2 regions of the Arthrobacter sp. Y3223166 genome follow, and region 2 is predicted to be linked to the other one. Evidence: predicted binding sites of a transcription regulator. Region 2 holds the regulator's gene; the other holds the start of a gene.
What was found. The regulator HspR, encoded in region 2, represses chaperone genes until heat shock. The targets are predictions, from matches to a motif close to AAGTTGAGTCNNNNNGACTCAACTT.

Region 1 (7,708 bases), on a different contig from region 2:
GCGGCAGTTGGTCGGCGCCGCGTGGTCCCTTCGGCTGCTGGCCAGCGACCCCGGCTGGGTGGACATGGCCCGCTACGCTCCGGTCATGGACACCAGCCGGGTCAGGGACGAACTCGGCTGGATACCGCAGGTGGATTCGTTGTCGGCGATCCGTGAAGTCCTGGCGGGAATGGCCGGGGCCGGAGGGGTCACGGAATCCCCCGCGATGCGCCCGCGCAGCCGCTTGACCCGTGCGAAGCCGGAGACCGGCGCGTAGTGTGGCCCCATGGGAAGCCGCGCGAAGAGCGCAGCTGCCCGGTCTGATCCCACAGGACGACCCGCTCGAGAAGGAGGACCTGATGAATCCGAACGAGGAGCGGCGCCCGGAACACCCGGACGACGCGAATGACGACACTCTGACTCCCGCCGACGCAGGCGGCATCGACAAGGAAGTCAACGAGGCCCACATCCCGGTCCACGGTGACGAGAAACTCGCCGACGACTTGGTCAAGAAGGCCTACGGTGACAAGGACCAGGACGGCCGCGGGGACGCGCCCAACGCGCCTTTCCCCGGCTGACTGGCACCGCCCGCACCTCCACCTAGCACCGCCCATCAACCGTCTACAGACAGGAGCACGCTGTGAAAGGGAAACTCACATTCGGCGCCGGCATCGCCCTCGGATTCGTCCTGGGTTCGAAATCCGGAAGGTCCGCCTACGATTCCTTGAAGGCCAAGAGCCAGGAGTTCTGGCAGAACCCAGCGGTCCAGGAAAAAGTGCACGAAGCCACGGACCTGGTCAAGGAAAAGGCACCAGGCGTCGCCGACCGTGTTACCGAAGCGGCCAAGAAGGCAGGGTCCGCGGCGACCTCCAAGCTGCCCGGCAACCACGGTTCGGGTAAGGACGACGGAGGCACCACTGGCCCCACGACCACCGCCGGCGGCACCACGGGCACCACCACCCTCGGCGACACCACCATGTCGGATCCGGCGCAGAACGATGAACTCGGGCAGAGCTGGACGGGCGAGGGAGGCACCATGCCTGACGGCCCCGCCACCCTCAACAGGGACGACGACCTGCGCCCGCCCGGAGTTTAACCCGCCCGGGATTCTGGCGGGCCGGGCCCCTCGCCGGGGCTCCGCCTGCATTAACGGCAGAGGGAAGGACTGGCATGACGGAGAACGACACCGGCCAGGTCAAAGGTCCGCGGGACCAGTCGGGCACCGCGGCAGATCCGCCGGATGCTCAGGAGCAGCAGGCGGCCGATTCCGCCCCCGAGCCCGAGGGCAAGGAGGGCATGAACATCGCGCCCGGGCCGGCTGAAGAGAAGGACCAGGAAACGCCGGACGACCGCGGGCTCACCACCGACACGAGCCCGAGCGACTGATCCACCGCGGGCACGGCAGCGGCCGTCGAGATACGGCCGCTGCCGTGCCACTGTTCGGCCGCTGCCGTGCCCGTTGCGCCGCTGCGACGCGACCCGGTGCACAGCCGGTTAATCCGCCTTGACCACCGGCAGGTCGCTCCACTCGGTGGTGTAGCGTGGCGAGGAAAATTCGCGTTTCATTGACCACGCCGCGGGGGCCGCCAGCCCGCCCTGACCGAGGCCGATCGAGGCTTCGCCGAACTTGGTACGCACCGCGCCCAGCAGGTCGCCGATGTGCCGCTGTTCCAAATCGCTGACGAAGGGGTCGAAGGTTTGCTGGCCGGCCGCGGGCTCCAGCCCCGACAGCAGGACCCCTGCCCGGACATAGTGGGCGCCCGGAGTCAGGCAGCCGCGCATGGCGGCCACGGCAGCCTTGGTCAGCTGGATCGGATCCTGGGTGGGCGTCGCCAGGTTGACGCTGGCCGCGGGAAACGATGCCTCGCCGCCGGCGAACCTGCTGGTCCCCGCAGTCACCGTCAGCACCGAGGCGCGCAGTCCCTCGGCCGCCATCCGGGCCGCCCCGCGTTGGGCATAGACCGCCATCACCTGGTCCATCTGCTCGAGGGTGGTCACCGGCGTGGAGAAACTGCGCGAGAACATGATCTGCTGCTTGTCGGCCCGCTCCTCCGCGTGCGGGATGCAGGGCGTCCCGTTCAGCTCCAGCACGGTTCGCTGCAGCACCACGGAGAACTTTTTGCGGATTGCCTGCGGGTCGGCGGCCTTGAGGTCTGCGATCGACTCGATCCCGAGGGCGTTCAGCCGTTTCCCCGTCCGTCCGCCCACGCCCCACAGCCCGGTGACCGGGACGCGTGACTGGATCCAGGCGATGTCGGAAGCGGGCATCGAGCCCAGCGAGCACACTCCGGCCATCTGGGGATTCCGTTTGGCAACGTGGTTGGCGAACTTCGCCAGCGTCTTGGTCTGCGCCACGCCGACGCTGACCGGCACGCCCACCTGCCGGATCACTGCGGCACGGATTCGGCCGGCAGTCTCCAGCAACTGGGCCTCGTCGCCGGGCAGGCCCAGGAACGACTCGTCGATCGAATAGACCTCCTGCCAGGCCCCGAACCGGCCGAGCACTTCCATCACCCGGGCGCTTAGGTCCCCGTACAGCTCGTAGTTGCTGGACCGCGCGACCAGCCCCCAGGCCTTGGCCCGCGGCGCCACCTGGAACCACGGCGTCCCGGTCTTCAGCCCCAGCTGTTTGGCCTCCTCGGAGCGCGCCACCACGCAGCCGTCATTGTTGGAGAGCACGACGACGGGCCGTCCCTCGAGGGACGGATCGAAGACCCGCTCGCAGGAGACGTAGAAATTGTTGACGTCCACCAGCGCGATCCGTTCGCCGGGCCGGCCGGAGGTCGCTCCGCCGGAGCCCGACGGCTGGCCGGAGGCCGCCCCGCCTGCCCCGGGCACGGGGGCGCTAGACATGGTGCAGGCAACGGGTGGCGACGCCCCAGATGCTCAGGTCGGCGAGTTCGCCCACCTCGGTGGGAACGCCGCCGTCGTCCGCCTGCAAGCGCACGCCGTCCGCGGTGAGATGCAGGCGCCGGACCACCAGTTCCCCGTCCAGCACCGCGACCACTACCGAACCGTCGCGCGGGGTCAAAGAGCGATCCACGATCAGCTCATCGCCATCACTGATCCCGGCCGCGGCCATCGAGTTTCCGGCCACCCGCATCACAAAGGTGCTGGTGCGGTCACGGATCAGGTGCCGGTTCAGATCGATGCCGCCGTGGAAGTAGTCCCTGGCCGGCGACGGGAAACCGCGCGCCTCCTCGGGCGCTCCGCTGCCCATCTCCGGGCCCGCCGACGCATCCGACGGCTGCTCTACACCGAACATCCCGACCCCCGTCTTCGAACAAAGCTTCGAATCCAACAGTAGCACCGGCCTGCCGCGGCCTACATATGAGCCAGCTGCACTCAAGTTCGGGTAGCTTCTGGAATAATCCTGCCGTAGAGGCGTTAACATGAGTCGAAGGCACTCACGTTCCACAGGAGGATTATCCATGCCACTGTTCTTCGGACCAGCTTCCGGCAACGGTTCATTCGACGAGTTCCTGGCCCGCTACCTGCAGGGCCAGCGGGCGGCCCAATCCCGCACGGTCGACCTCACCCGGCTGCTCAGCCGCCGCACCCATGAGGTGCTGGCGCAGGCAGCCCGGTTCGCCGCAGGCCTCGGCCACATCGAGGTGGACGGGCTGCACATCCTGCACGTCATGGTCGGCCAGGAGCCGGCCGCCAGCCAGATCAAGCTGACCGGCGCGGACCCGCAGACCATCGCGCGTTCCGCGGAGCAGGGCCTGCCGGAAAAGACCGGCCCGACCCGGGAAACGCCGTCGCTCACGCCGTCGGCGCAGCGTGCCCTGCTGGACGCGCACCAGGTGGCCCGCGCGTTCGGCTCCACCTACATCGACCCCGAGCACCTCTTCGCCGCCTTCGTGCTGAACCAGGAGACCCCCGCCGGCCAGATCCTGGCCGGCGCGGGCGTCACCCCGCAGGCACTGCAGCACGCGGCGGAGACAGCTGCGGCGCAGCCCGACGGCCCCACCCCTGCAACCGGCCCGCAACAGAGCACCGGCACCGGGTCGGAAACTCCCATGCTGGACCAGTTCGGCACCGACATGACGGCCCAGGCCCGGGAGAGCCGGCTGGACCCGGTGATCGGCCGCGCGGACGAAATTGCCCAAACCATCGAAATCCTCGCGCGCCGGACCAAGAACAACCCGGTGCTGATCGGCGAGGCCGGCGTGGGCAAGACCGCCATCGCCGAGGGGCTGGCGCAGGCCATCGTGGCCGGCGACGTCCCGGAACAGCTGCGCGGCAAGCGTGTGGTGTCGCTGGATCTGCCGGGCATGCTGGCCGGCACCCGCTACCGCGGCGACTTCGAGGAACGCCTGACCAAGACCCTGGACGAGATCAGCGCCGCGAGCAGCGAACTGATCGTGTTCATCGACGAACTGCATACCGTGATCGGTGCCGGCGGCGGCGGCGAGGGCGGCATGGACGCCGGCAACATCCTCAAGCCCCGGCTGGCCCGCGGCGAACTGCACCTGCTCGGCGCCACCACCCTTGGCGAGTACCGCAAGGTGGAGAAGGACCCTGCCCTGGAGCGGCGCTTCCAGCCCGTCATGGTCTCAGAACCCTCGATCGAGGACGCCGTCCGCATCCTGTCCGGCCTCAAGGACCGTTACGAAGAACACCACCAGGTGGCCTACACCGAGGCAGCGATCCGGGCCGCCGTCGAGATGTCCTCCCGCTACCTCACCGACCGGTTCCTGCCGGACAAGGCGATCGACCTGATCGACCAGGCCGGCGCGCGGCTGAGCCTGCGACGCGGCCCGCGCGTTGACGTGGAGGCCTTGCGCGGCCGGCTGGCCGAGCTGGAGTCGGCCAAAAACGCCGCCGTCGCCGAGGAACGCTACGAGGACGCCTCGAAGCTGCGCGACGAGATCGAAGAGCTGAAGGCCCGGCTGGAAGCCGCCTCCGCCCAGCAGTCGGCCCCGGGTGCCACGGAAGACCACGACGGCGGGGCCCGCCCCGGCGTCGCGTCTTCCGATGTGGTGGGCGAGGCCGAGATCGCCGAGATCATCTCCCGCGCCACCGGCATTCCGGCCGCCCGGCTGACCCAGGGCGACCGGCAGCGGCTGGCCCGGTTGGAGGAGGACCTGCACGCCCGGGTGATTGGCCAGGATGATGCGGTGACCGCTATCGCCAGGTCCGTGCGGCGCAACCGCACCGGCATGGGGGACGAGGGCCGGCCCGTCGGCAGCTTCCTGTTCCTGGGCCCGACCGGTGTGGGCAAAACCGAGCTGGCCAAGGCCCTGGCGGAGTCGCTGTTCGGTGACGAGGACGCCATGGTGCGCTTCGACATGAGCGAATACGGCGAGCGCCACACCGTCTCACGGCTGGTCGGCGCCCCTCCGGGCTACGTCGGCTACGGCGAGGCCGGCCAGCTGACCGAACGCGTCCGCCGGCGCCCGTACTCTGTGGTGCTGCTGGACGAGGTGGAGAAGGCCCACCCGGACGTGTTCAATCTCCTGCTGCAGGTCCTCGACGACGGACGCCTTACCGACGGGCAGGGCCGCACCGTGGACTTCCGCAACACCGTTGTGATCATGACCTCCAATCTCGGCTCGGAGTTCCTGGCCAGCAAGGGCGGAGCGCTGGGCTTCACCGCCAACGACGGGGTGGACGGCTTCGGAAGCGAGCAGGATCTGCGCGCCCGGGTGATGGGCCGGCTGCGCGAAACCATGCGGCCGGAGTTTTTGAACCGGATCGACGAGATCGTGCTGTTCCGCAAGCTGGATCAGGAGCAGCTGCGTTCCATCGTGCGGCTGCAGTTGCGCAAGACCGAAGCCCGGCTGGCGGCCCAGGGCATCGCGCTGGAGGTTGGCGAGGACGCCGTGGAATGGATCGCAGAGGCCGGCTACGAGCCCGAATACGGCGCCCGGCCCCTGCGCCGCGTGATCCAGCGCGAGCTGGATGACCGGATCGCGGACCTGCTGGTGGCCGAGGCCGTTGCAGACGGCGGGCGAATCCGCGTGGCCGCCGGCGACGACGGGCTGCGCGTCGCGGCAGACAGCATGTCCGCTGCGGCATAGCGGCGGCGACTGACGCCGGGCGCGGTTGATGTGCCCGCGCGCACCAATCGCAACCCCGGAGCGATGGCGGGGCACTCCACCGGAGTGGGGTGTCCCGCCGCTCCGGTTCAGGCCAACGACAATGCGGAATAAAGGCGGGGCCTCACGGGCCCTCCTGCCTGCAATCGCGTTCCAGGGGTTCCGGGCCCATGGCCTCGCCCGCGACCCGGTGGTTCAGGGCGAGGGCGCCTCGGCCCGCTCTGGTGTCTCTTCGCCAGTCCCGGAGCGGCCCTGCAGCGACGCCGCCAAGCCGCCGATAATGAGGTCGAGGCCGAAGTCGAACTCGTGGCTGAAGTCGTATCCGGGCTGCAGCACATGCTCCACGGCGAACTCCCGCAGGTGTGGATAGTCCTCGACGGTGAACATCTCCACCATCGGCCCGCCGACCTCCGCCAGACTGTCCGGCCCGTCGAAAGGCAACGATGCCTCCTGGAGAGCCGTCCCGTAAACGTACGCATCGAGCACCGCATAGGCGTGGGCCGCCAGCGGCAGCGAGAACCCGGCAGCCCGAAGAGTCCCCAGGGTCGCATCGTGGTGGCGCAGGTTTGCCGGTCCCGGCGCGGTGCGCGATTCCATCAAGGCTATGGCCCACGGGTGGCGGCGCAGCACGTCGCGGGCGGAGGCGGCACGCCGCTTCAACTCCGCCTTCCACTCCCGGCCCGGCACCGGCAGCTCTATCTCTTCGAAGACGGCGTCGACGATGCCGTCGAGGATCTCGTCCTTGTTCCGCACGTGGTGGTAGAGCGACATCGGTTTGGCGTCCAGTGCCTGAGCCAGTGAACGAATGGTCAGGCGGGCCAGCCCGCCGCCGTCGGCGATCTCCATCGCGGCGCGGAGCACCCGTTCCCTGCTGAGTGGCTCACGTTGCGCGGGGGCGCTGCCCGGTTTTTTGATCATTGTTCCCGCGACTATAGCATTCTCGTACTTTGTACGGTAGCTTCGTACGTTGTACGAAGTACTTGGGCTCCACGTCATCCACGTCCTCGAGAAGGAAGTCCCATGGAACCAACAGAATCCACCCCTTCGGCCGCGAACACGCAGCCGGTTCCCGGCAGCGGCTCCCCGGACCCCATAAGACCCACCATGCGCGCCATAGTGCAGACCCGGTACGGAATCACCGATGCCCTGCACCCCGAAGAGATCGCAGTACCGGAGGTCGGCGAAAGCCAGGTCCTCATCAAGGTCCGCGCCGCAGGCCTGGACCGCGGGACATGGCACATGGCCACCGGCCTGCCGTACCCGGTCCGCGCCGTCTCCGGGTGGAAGTCCCCGAAGAACCCGGTCCCCGGGCTTGACGTCGCGGGAACGGTAGCGGCGGTAGGCAGTGCCGTCACGAAATTTTCGATCGGAGACGAAGTCTTCGGTTTCGGCAAGGGTTCCTTCGCGGAATTTGCGGTGGCAGCGGAGTCGCTGCTGGCCCGAAAGCCGGCAGACCTGACTTTCGAGCAGGCAGCGGCCCTTCCGGTCTCCGGCGTGACAGCGCTGCAGGCGCTGCGGGACGCCGGCCGCGTACAGGCCGGGCACCGCGTACTCATCACGGGGGCCTCCGGCGGCGTCGGCACCTACGCCGTGCAGATAGCCACGGCCCTGGGCGCCACGGTCACCGGCGTCTGCAGCGCCGCCAAGGCGGAGCTGGTGCGGAGCCTCGGTGCCGGGAGCGTCAT
Region 2 (7,708 bases):
TCGTCCACCAGTTCCCGGGTGCGTTCCTCGACTTCGTGTTGCGGCGGTGCCGCCAGCTCCAAGGCGGCGTCGCGTGGCAGCGCGTCCAGCAGATCGGGCAGCGTTTCCAGCTCCGCGGCCTCCCGGCGGCACGCGGGGCAGGAGGCCAGGTGTTCTTCGAAGCCCGCCCGTTCGCGGCGGTCCAGTCCGCCCAGCACATAGAGGCCGAGCAGTTGGTGCTGTTCCTCGTTGGCATTCACTGCTGCCCCACCCCCATCTCGTCCAGTACGGCACGCAGGGCCTTGGCCGCGTAGAACGCCCGCGACTTCACCGTGCCCAGCGGAATGCCCAGCGACCGGGCGGCTTCGGACGACGTGAGCCGCTGGTAGTGCAGGGCGAGGATGATGTTGCGGTGCTCGGGGCTGATGCGTGCCAGCGCTTCCTCCATGACCACGCGGAGCAGGAGCCGCTCCAGCTGGTCTTCTTCGCTGGCCGGCTCGTCCTCGCCCAGGCCGGTCTCGCCCGGCCGCCGGGTGCGGCGCCGGTAGCCGTCGATAATGACATGCCGGGCGGTTTGGTAGAGGTAGCCGCGCATGTTGTCGGTTTCCGGGCCGCGCTTCCACACCCGCAGGATCGTCTCCTGCACCACGTCCTCCACCTGGTCCGCGTCGGAGGTCGCCGCGCGCACGAACCGGCGCAGCGCCGTGGCGTGGTCGCGGTAGAGGCGGGCCACGGCCTCGTCGTCCAATGCCACGGCCGCCTCCTTCCTCCCGGCAGCCCCGGCCGCCCCGCCGGCGGCGGACGTCCCAGTGCAGCGTCCCACACGGCGTCCTACCGGGTACGACGACGGCGGCGGCGTTCCGGTTCATCCAGCCCGCGGGATCCACTCCGCCCGACGTTGAACCATTGTGGGTGCGGCCGGCGTCTTTGCCAATAGCGGGCCGCGCGCCCCGCGGCACGACGTTCCGGGCACCGCCCGGGAGACCGCAAAAGGAACCCCATGAAAATCACGCAGACAGCCGCGGCAGCCCTGCTGGCCGCCGCCATGATGGGCCTCGCCGGGTGCGGAGGAGGCTCGGGTACGGAAACGCCTGCCGGCCCGGAGGCACCGCCGGCAGGCGAGGCGCCGACGACGGGCGCCCCCGGAATGACCACGCCGGCGGCGCCGGAGACAGACGGCGGGGAGACCGGCGGCGCGCAGGCATCCGGCGCCGCCTCTACCCTCACGACGGCCGAATCCGACCTGGGCGAAATCGTGGTGGACGGAGAAGGCATGACCGTTTACTACTTCACCAAGGATGTCCCGGACTCAGGCGAGAGCGCCTGCACGGGCGACTGCCTGGCCGCGTGGCCGCCCGTGCTGGCCGAGGAAGAGCCGGAACTCGACGGGGTCACCGCGGAGGTGGGCCTCATCGACACCCCGGACGGGCAACAGCAGGTGACGCTGAACGGCATGCCCATCTACTACTGGGCGCAGGACAAGGCCACGGGAGACACGACCGGACAGGGCGTGAACGACGTCTGGTTTGTGGTCGCCCCCGACGGCGAAATGATCAAGTAGCTCCACGCCGCCATCCTGCCCGCAGCCGCCTGCCCGGGGACGGCAGCTGCGGGCGTCCGATCACAGGCGCCGGCCGGACGGGTCAGCGCTGCGGCCGCCAGACCATCAGCGCCTGGCTGCGCGGACGCGGCCGCTGGCCGCGGGCCAGCGTCACCACGTCGCCGGCGAGGCCGGCGGCGAACACCCGGCTGGAGTCGGTGCCCCGGCGCTGCCGTGCCATCAGTTCCTCGGAAAGGTCCCGGACCTGGGCCTTGAGCGCGGCGACCTCGTTTTCCAGCTGGAGGATGCGCTTGATCCCTTCCAGCGAGACGCCCTCCTGGGACAGCCGCTGGACCTCACGCAGGGTGTTCACGTCCTTCTGCGAATAGCGGCGCTGCCTGCCCCGCTGGCGCGACGGAGAGACCAGGCCGAGACGGTCGTACTGGCGCAGCGTCTGCGGGTGCATGTCCGCCAGTTCGGCCGCCACCGAAATCACGAAGATCGGCGCGTTCATATCGATGCTCATGGTGCTCTCCCTCCTGCGCTTCGCGCGTTTCCCGTCCGGACTGTCCCGACCTGTCGTAACTTCCCGCTACAGCCTGGCCTTGGCGGCAAGATTCCCGCGCGGGTCGGACCCGGCAGTCGCCGCCGCGAAGGCGTTAACCGCGTCTTCGGCCTCTTTTCCAAGGTTCTGCGGGACCACCACGTCGATGGTCACGAGCAGGTCGCCGGTGTTCTTGGAGGTCTTCACCCCGCGTCCCTTCACGCGGAGCGTTCGGCCGGAGGGTGTTCCTGCCGGCACCTTGACCTTGACGAATTCACCCGTCAGGGTCGGCACGTCGATCTGCGCGCCCAGCGCGGCCTCCGGGAACGTGACCGGGACGTGGATCCGGATGTTGTCGCCGTCGCGCTGGAAGAACGGGTGGGGCTTGACGTTGACGGTCACCATCAGGTCGCCCGCGCCGGCGGGGCCGGCCTGGCCCTTGCCGCGGACGCGGACCTTCTGGCCGTCTTTAATCCCGGCCGGGATCCGCACGTCGATCACTTCGCCGCTGGGTTCGCGCAGCCCGATGGTGGTGCCGTTGATGGAACCGGCGAAGGAAATGCTGGTGGTTGCGGTGCGGTCGGCGCCCCTGCGCGGGGGCTGCTGCTGCGGGAAACCGCCGAAACCGCCGAACAGATCGGCGAACTCCGGCGGCACGGTGCCCGCGGAGCCGGGGCGGGTGCGGGTGCCTTGGCCGAACAGGTTGCCGAAGATGTCCTCGAAGCCGCCCGCGCCCGGCCCGCCGGCGCTGCCGGGACCGCCGGCGCTGAAGCGCGCGCCGCTGCCCATGGCGCGGATCGCGTCGTACTGCTCGCGCTCCCCCGGGTCCGAGAGGACCGAGTAGGCCTCGGAGATGTCCTTGAACTTCTTTTCCGAACCCTCATCCCCCCGGTTGGTATCCGGATGGTGGGTCCGCGCGAGCTTGCGGTACGCCTTCTTGATGTCCGCGTCGGATGCGTCCTTGGAGACACCGAGGATCTTGTAGAAGTCCTTCTCGACCCAGTCCTGGCTAGCCATGCAGGCGCCTCCTTTCAGTTGTCACAAAGTCTATGGGCACCGGCGCCCCCGGACGGTGACGGGTTGGCCTCCGAGCGTCCGAAGGCCAACCCGTCATCAGGGGCTGGGCGCCGTGGCGCCCGCTGCCGGTGTCATTCTGCCGGTACGGCTACCACTACCTGGGCGGCGCGCAGTACCCGGTCGCCGGCCCTGTAGCCCAGGCGCAGGACCTGGCTGACGGTGTCCAGCTCCACCTCGGCGTCGGGCTGCTGCATCAAGGCCTCGTGGATGTTCGGGTCGAATTCGACGCCGGTCTCCTCGATGCGGGCCAGGCCGTAGGTCTTGAGCACACCGTCCAGCTTGGTGGCAATGGCCGCGAACGGTCCGTCCGCGAGATCGCCGTGCTGGCGCGCCGCGTCGATGTCGTCCAAGACGGGCAGCAGCGAGTTCAGCACGCCGATGACGGCCATCTCGCCGGCCACGGCGCGGTCGCGTTCCACCCGCTTGCGGTAGTTCACGTACTCCGCCTGCAGCCGGAGCAGGTCGTTCTTCAACTCCTCGGCCTCCTGCGACGTGCTCCCCTGGGCAACAGATTCCCCGGCCGGGACCTCGGCCCCGTTCAGGATCTGCTCCGCCTGGGCCAGCGCGTCGGCGTCGGCGCCCTGGCCGGCCGCGGGGGTTTCTCCCGCGGCCTGCCCGGCGTTCCCGGCTGCTCCCGAAGCGCCGCGGACCTGTCCGGTTTCCGGATCGATCTTGCGGTTGTCGCGGAAGTTCACCGGCTCGCTCTGGTGTTCTTCTTCGTTACCTTTTTCCGCCATGGTTACTTCTTCTCGTCTTCGTCGACCACTTCGGCGTCCACGATGTCCTCGTCGGCCGCACCGGAGCCGGCATCGGAGGCACCGTCGCCGGCGGCCGCACCGTCACCGGCCGCGCCGGAGGCCTGCGCCTGCGAGTAGATGGCCTCGCCCAGCTTGGTCTGGGATGCCTGCAGCTTCTCGAACGCGGCCTTGACCTCGTCGTCGTTGTCCTGCTTTTCCAGTGCGGACTTCAGGGCGTCGACGTCGGCCTTGACCTCGGTCTTGACCTCTTCGGGCAGCTTGTCGTCGTTGTCGGCGAGCAGCTTGTCCACCGAGTAGGCCAACTGCTCGGCCGAGTTGCGGACGTCGGCGGCCTCGCGGCGCTTCTTGTCCTCGGCGGCGTGCTCTTCGGCCTCCCGCACCATGCGGTCGATGTCATCCTTGGACAGCGCGGTGCCGCCGGTGATGGTCATCGACTGCTCGGCGCCGGTGCCCTTGTCCTTGGCGGACACGTGCACAATGCCGTTGGCGTCGATGTCGAAGGTGACCTCGACCTGTGGCACGCCCCGCGGCGCCGGCGCGATGCCGGTCAGCTCGAAGGTGCCCAACGGCTTGTTGTCGCGGGTGAATTCGCGCTCGCCCTGGAAGACCTGGATGGCCACGGAGGGCTGGTTGTCATCCGCGGTGGTGAACGTCTCGGACCGCTTGGTCGGGATCGCGGTGTTGCGCTCGATCAGCTTGGTCATCACGCCGCCCTTGGTCTCAATGCCCAGCGACAGCGGGGTGACGTCGATCAGCAGGACGTCCTTGCGCTCGCCCTTCAGGACACCGGCCTGCAGGGCGGCGCCAACGGCCACGACCTCGTCGGGGTTCACGCCCTTGTTCGGCTCCTTGCCGCCGGCCATTTCCTTGACCAGTTCGACGACGGCGGGCATGCGGGTGGAGCCGCCGACCAGCACGATGTGGTCGATGTCGGAGACCTTGATGCCGGCTTCCGTGATCACGTCGTGGAACGGCTTCTTGGTGCGCTCGAGCAGGTCCGCGGTCAGGTCCTGGAACTTGGCCCGGCTCAGGTGCTCGTCCAGGTGCACCGGTCCCTCCGGGGTGACGGAGAGGTACTGCAGGGAGATGTTGGTGGAGGAGGCCGAGGACAGTTCCTTCTTGGCCTGCTCCGCCGCTTCCTTCAGGCGCTGCAGGGCGATCTTGTCCTTGGACAGGTCGGCGCCCTTGGACTTGGCCTGCTGCAGCAGGAAGTCGACAACCCGCTGGTCCCAGTCGTCGCCGCCGAGGCGGTTGTCGCCGGAGGTGGCGCGGACCTGGATGGTGGAGAATTCGTCCTCGTCCTTGCCGACCTCCAGCAGGGACACGTCGAAGGTGCCGCCGCCGAGGTCGAAGACCAGGATCAGTTCGTCTTCCTTGCCCTTGTCGAGGCCGTAGGCCAGGGCCGCCGCGGTGGGCTCGTTGACGATGCGCAGCACGTTCAGGCCGGCAATTTCGCCGGCTTCCTTGGTGGACTGGCGCTCGGCGTCGTTGAAGTACGCCGGCACGGTGATGACCGCGTCGGTGACCTTCTCGCCCAGGTAGGACTCGGCGTCGTGCTTGAGCTTCTGCAGGATGCGGGCGGAGATTTCCTGGGCGGTGTAGTTCTTGCCGTCGATCTCCACCTTCCAGTCGGTGCCCATGTGGCGCTTGACCGAGGCGATGGTGCGCTCGATGTTGTTGACGGCCTGGCGCTTGGCGATCTCGCCGACCAGCACCTCGCCCGACTTGGAGAACGCGACGACGGACGGCGTGGTGCGGCCGCCCTCGGCGTTGGCGATGACGGTGGGTTCGCCACCCTCCAGAACTGAAACAACGGAGTTGGTGGTTCCGAGGTCGATACCTACTGCACGAGACATACGCGTGTCCTTCCTTTGCGGCCGCCGCAACGGCCTGGATTACTGTGGCGGCCCGACCCCCGGACTATCCGGGCGGCGCCGCGGTGGCGGCAGCCGATGTGAGCCTTCTGCACTCAAGTTTACTCGGACAACAGGCTTTGTCAATCAAGTTGAGCGCACTGGACTCAACTTCTGCTCCGCCGGGTCCCGCGAGAGGCCCCGGCGGGACAACTTGGCCGGCCACCAGATCTTCGGTCCGAGGTCGTAGGAAAGCGCCGGGATCAGCAGCGACCGCACCAGGACCGTGTCCAGCAGGACCCCGAACGCCACGATGAACGCCAGCTGGACCAGGAACAGGATCGGGATCACCGCAAGCGCGGCGAAGGTCGCCGCCAGCACCACGCCGGCCGAGGTGATGACGCCGCCGGTGGAGCCCAGCCCCCGCAGGATGCCGGGCCGGGTGCCCAGCCGCAGGGATTCCTCGCGCACCCGGGTCATCAGGAAGATGTTGTAGTCGATGCCCAGCGCCACCAGGAACACGAAGCCGAACAGCGGCACCGATGCATCCGCCCCCGGGAAGCCGAAGACATGGTTGAACACCAGCGCCGAGACCCCCAGGGCGGTGAGGTAGGACAGCGCCACGGACAGCACCAGCAGCACCGGGGCCAGGATCGAGCGCAGCAGCAGGATCAGGATGAGCAGGATGACGCCCAGCACCATCGGGGTGATCTTCAGCAGGTCGGCCTGCGCCGTCAGATTGGTATCCAGCGCCACCGCGGTGACGCCGCCGACCAGCGCGCCCGGATCGGCGCCGTCCAGCGCCCCGCGCAGGTCGGCGACGGTGCCCTCGGCGGCTTCGGAGTCCGGCACGTCCCGGAGCGTGGCATTGATCAGCACCCGGCCGTCCAGTTCCACCACCGCGTCGCCGCGGGTGTAAAACTCCGCGGACGCCACGCCCTCCTGGTTGCGGACCACATCCAGCACCTCGTCCCGTGCCGCGGCATCGGCGACGACGACGGCGGGGCTGCCGGTACCGGCGTCGAAGTGCCGGCCCAAGGCCTCCTGCCCGTCGGCGGAATCCGTCTGCACCATCACCAGCTCCGACTGCGGCACGCCGTGCGCCTGCAGTTGCAGCACGCCCAGCGCCCCGGCCACCAGGACCAGCACCGAAGCCAGCCACGTCACCCGCGGCCTGCGGGCAACCAGCCGGGCCACCTGCAGCCAGAGCCCGCGCAGGCCCTCGGTCCCGGCCACGGGGCGGTCGGGCCGCGCGCGGTGCAGGTGGTGGCCGGGACGGGGGACGATCGGCCAGAAGGCGGCGCGGCCGGCCAGCAGCAGCACGGCGGGCAGGAAGGTCAGCGCGGCCAGCACGGCGAACACGATGCCGACCGCGGCGATCGGCCCGAGGCTGCGGTTGGAGTTAAGGTCCGAGAACAGCAGGCAGAGCAGGGCCAGGATCACCGTGGCGCCGGAGGCTGCGATCGGCTCGACGGACCCCCGGTAGGCGGTTTTCATTGCCGCCCATTTCGACTCCTGCCCGCCCAGTGCCTCGCGGTAGCGGGCCGTGAGCAGCAGGGCGTAGTCGGTGGCGGCGCCGATTACCAGGATGAACAGGATCCCCTGGCTCTGCCCGCTGAGCCGGATCCAGCCTTGCAGGGCGCACCAGTACACCACGAGGATGGCCGCATAGAGGGCGAACACGGAGGTGAGCAAAACCAGGAACGGCAGCAGGACCGCGCGGTAGACCAGCAGCAGGATGACAAACACGGCGCCCAGCGCCACGGCCAGCAGGAGCCCGTCGATCCCGCCGAAGGCCTCCACCAGGTCGGCGATGAATCCGGCCGGTCCGGTCACATAGCCGGTGGCGGAAGCCGGGAGTTCGGCCGCCAGCACGGCGCGCAGGCCGGCGACCGCCTCGCCGGTATCCAGGTCCTCGGGCACCGGGACGATGAACTGCACCGCTTCGAAGTCATCG

Region 1: the regulator HspR is predicted to act here: its motif matches at 3,369-3,393, upstream of AC5RUH_RS11045 (ATP-dependent Clp protease ATP-binding subunit).

The regions. Positions count from the first base shown of each region.
Region 1 covers NZ_JBNHGE010000022.1:24,647-32,354, forward strand. The annotation lists gene AC5RUH_RS11015 (NAD-dependent epimerase/dehydratase family protein) at 1-256, shown strand, start outside; gene AC5RUH_RS11020 (hypothetical protein) at 339-557, shown strand; gene AC5RUH_RS11025 (hypothetical protein) at 620-1,075, shown strand; gene AC5RUH_RS11030 (hypothetical protein) at 1,150-1,365, shown strand; gene AC5RUH_RS11035 (Y-family DNA polymerase) at 1,474-2,832, opposite strand; gene AC5RUH_RS11040 (LexA family protein) at 2,825-3,199, opposite strand; gene AC5RUH_RS11045 (ATP-dependent Clp protease ATP-binding subunit) at 3,411-6,005, shown strand; gene AC5RUH_RS11050 (TetR/AcrR family transcriptional regulator C-terminal domain-containing protein) at 6,219-6,941, opposite strand; gene AC5RUH_RS11055 (NAD(P)-dependent alcohol dehydrogenase) at 7,044-7,708, shown strand, end outside.
Region 2 covers NZ_JBNHGE010000043.1:2,940-10,647, forward strand. The annotation lists gene AC5RUH_RS14375 (zf-HC2 domain-containing protein) at 1-239, opposite strand, end outside; gene AC5RUH_RS14380 (sigma-70 family RNA polymerase sigma factor) at 236-733, opposite strand; gene AC5RUH_RS14385 (COG4315 family predicted lipoprotein) at 980-1,540, shown strand; gene AC5RUH_RS14390 (heat shock protein transcriptional repressor HspR) at 1,623-2,045, opposite strand; gene AC5RUH_RS14395 (DnaJ C-terminal domain-containing protein) at 2,112-3,080, opposite strand; gene AC5RUH_RS14400 (nucleotide exchange factor GrpE) at 3,212-3,877, opposite strand; gene dnaK (molecular chaperone DnaK) at 3,880-5,754, opposite strand; gene AC5RUH_RS14410 (MMPL family transporter) at 5,899-7,708, opposite strand, start outside.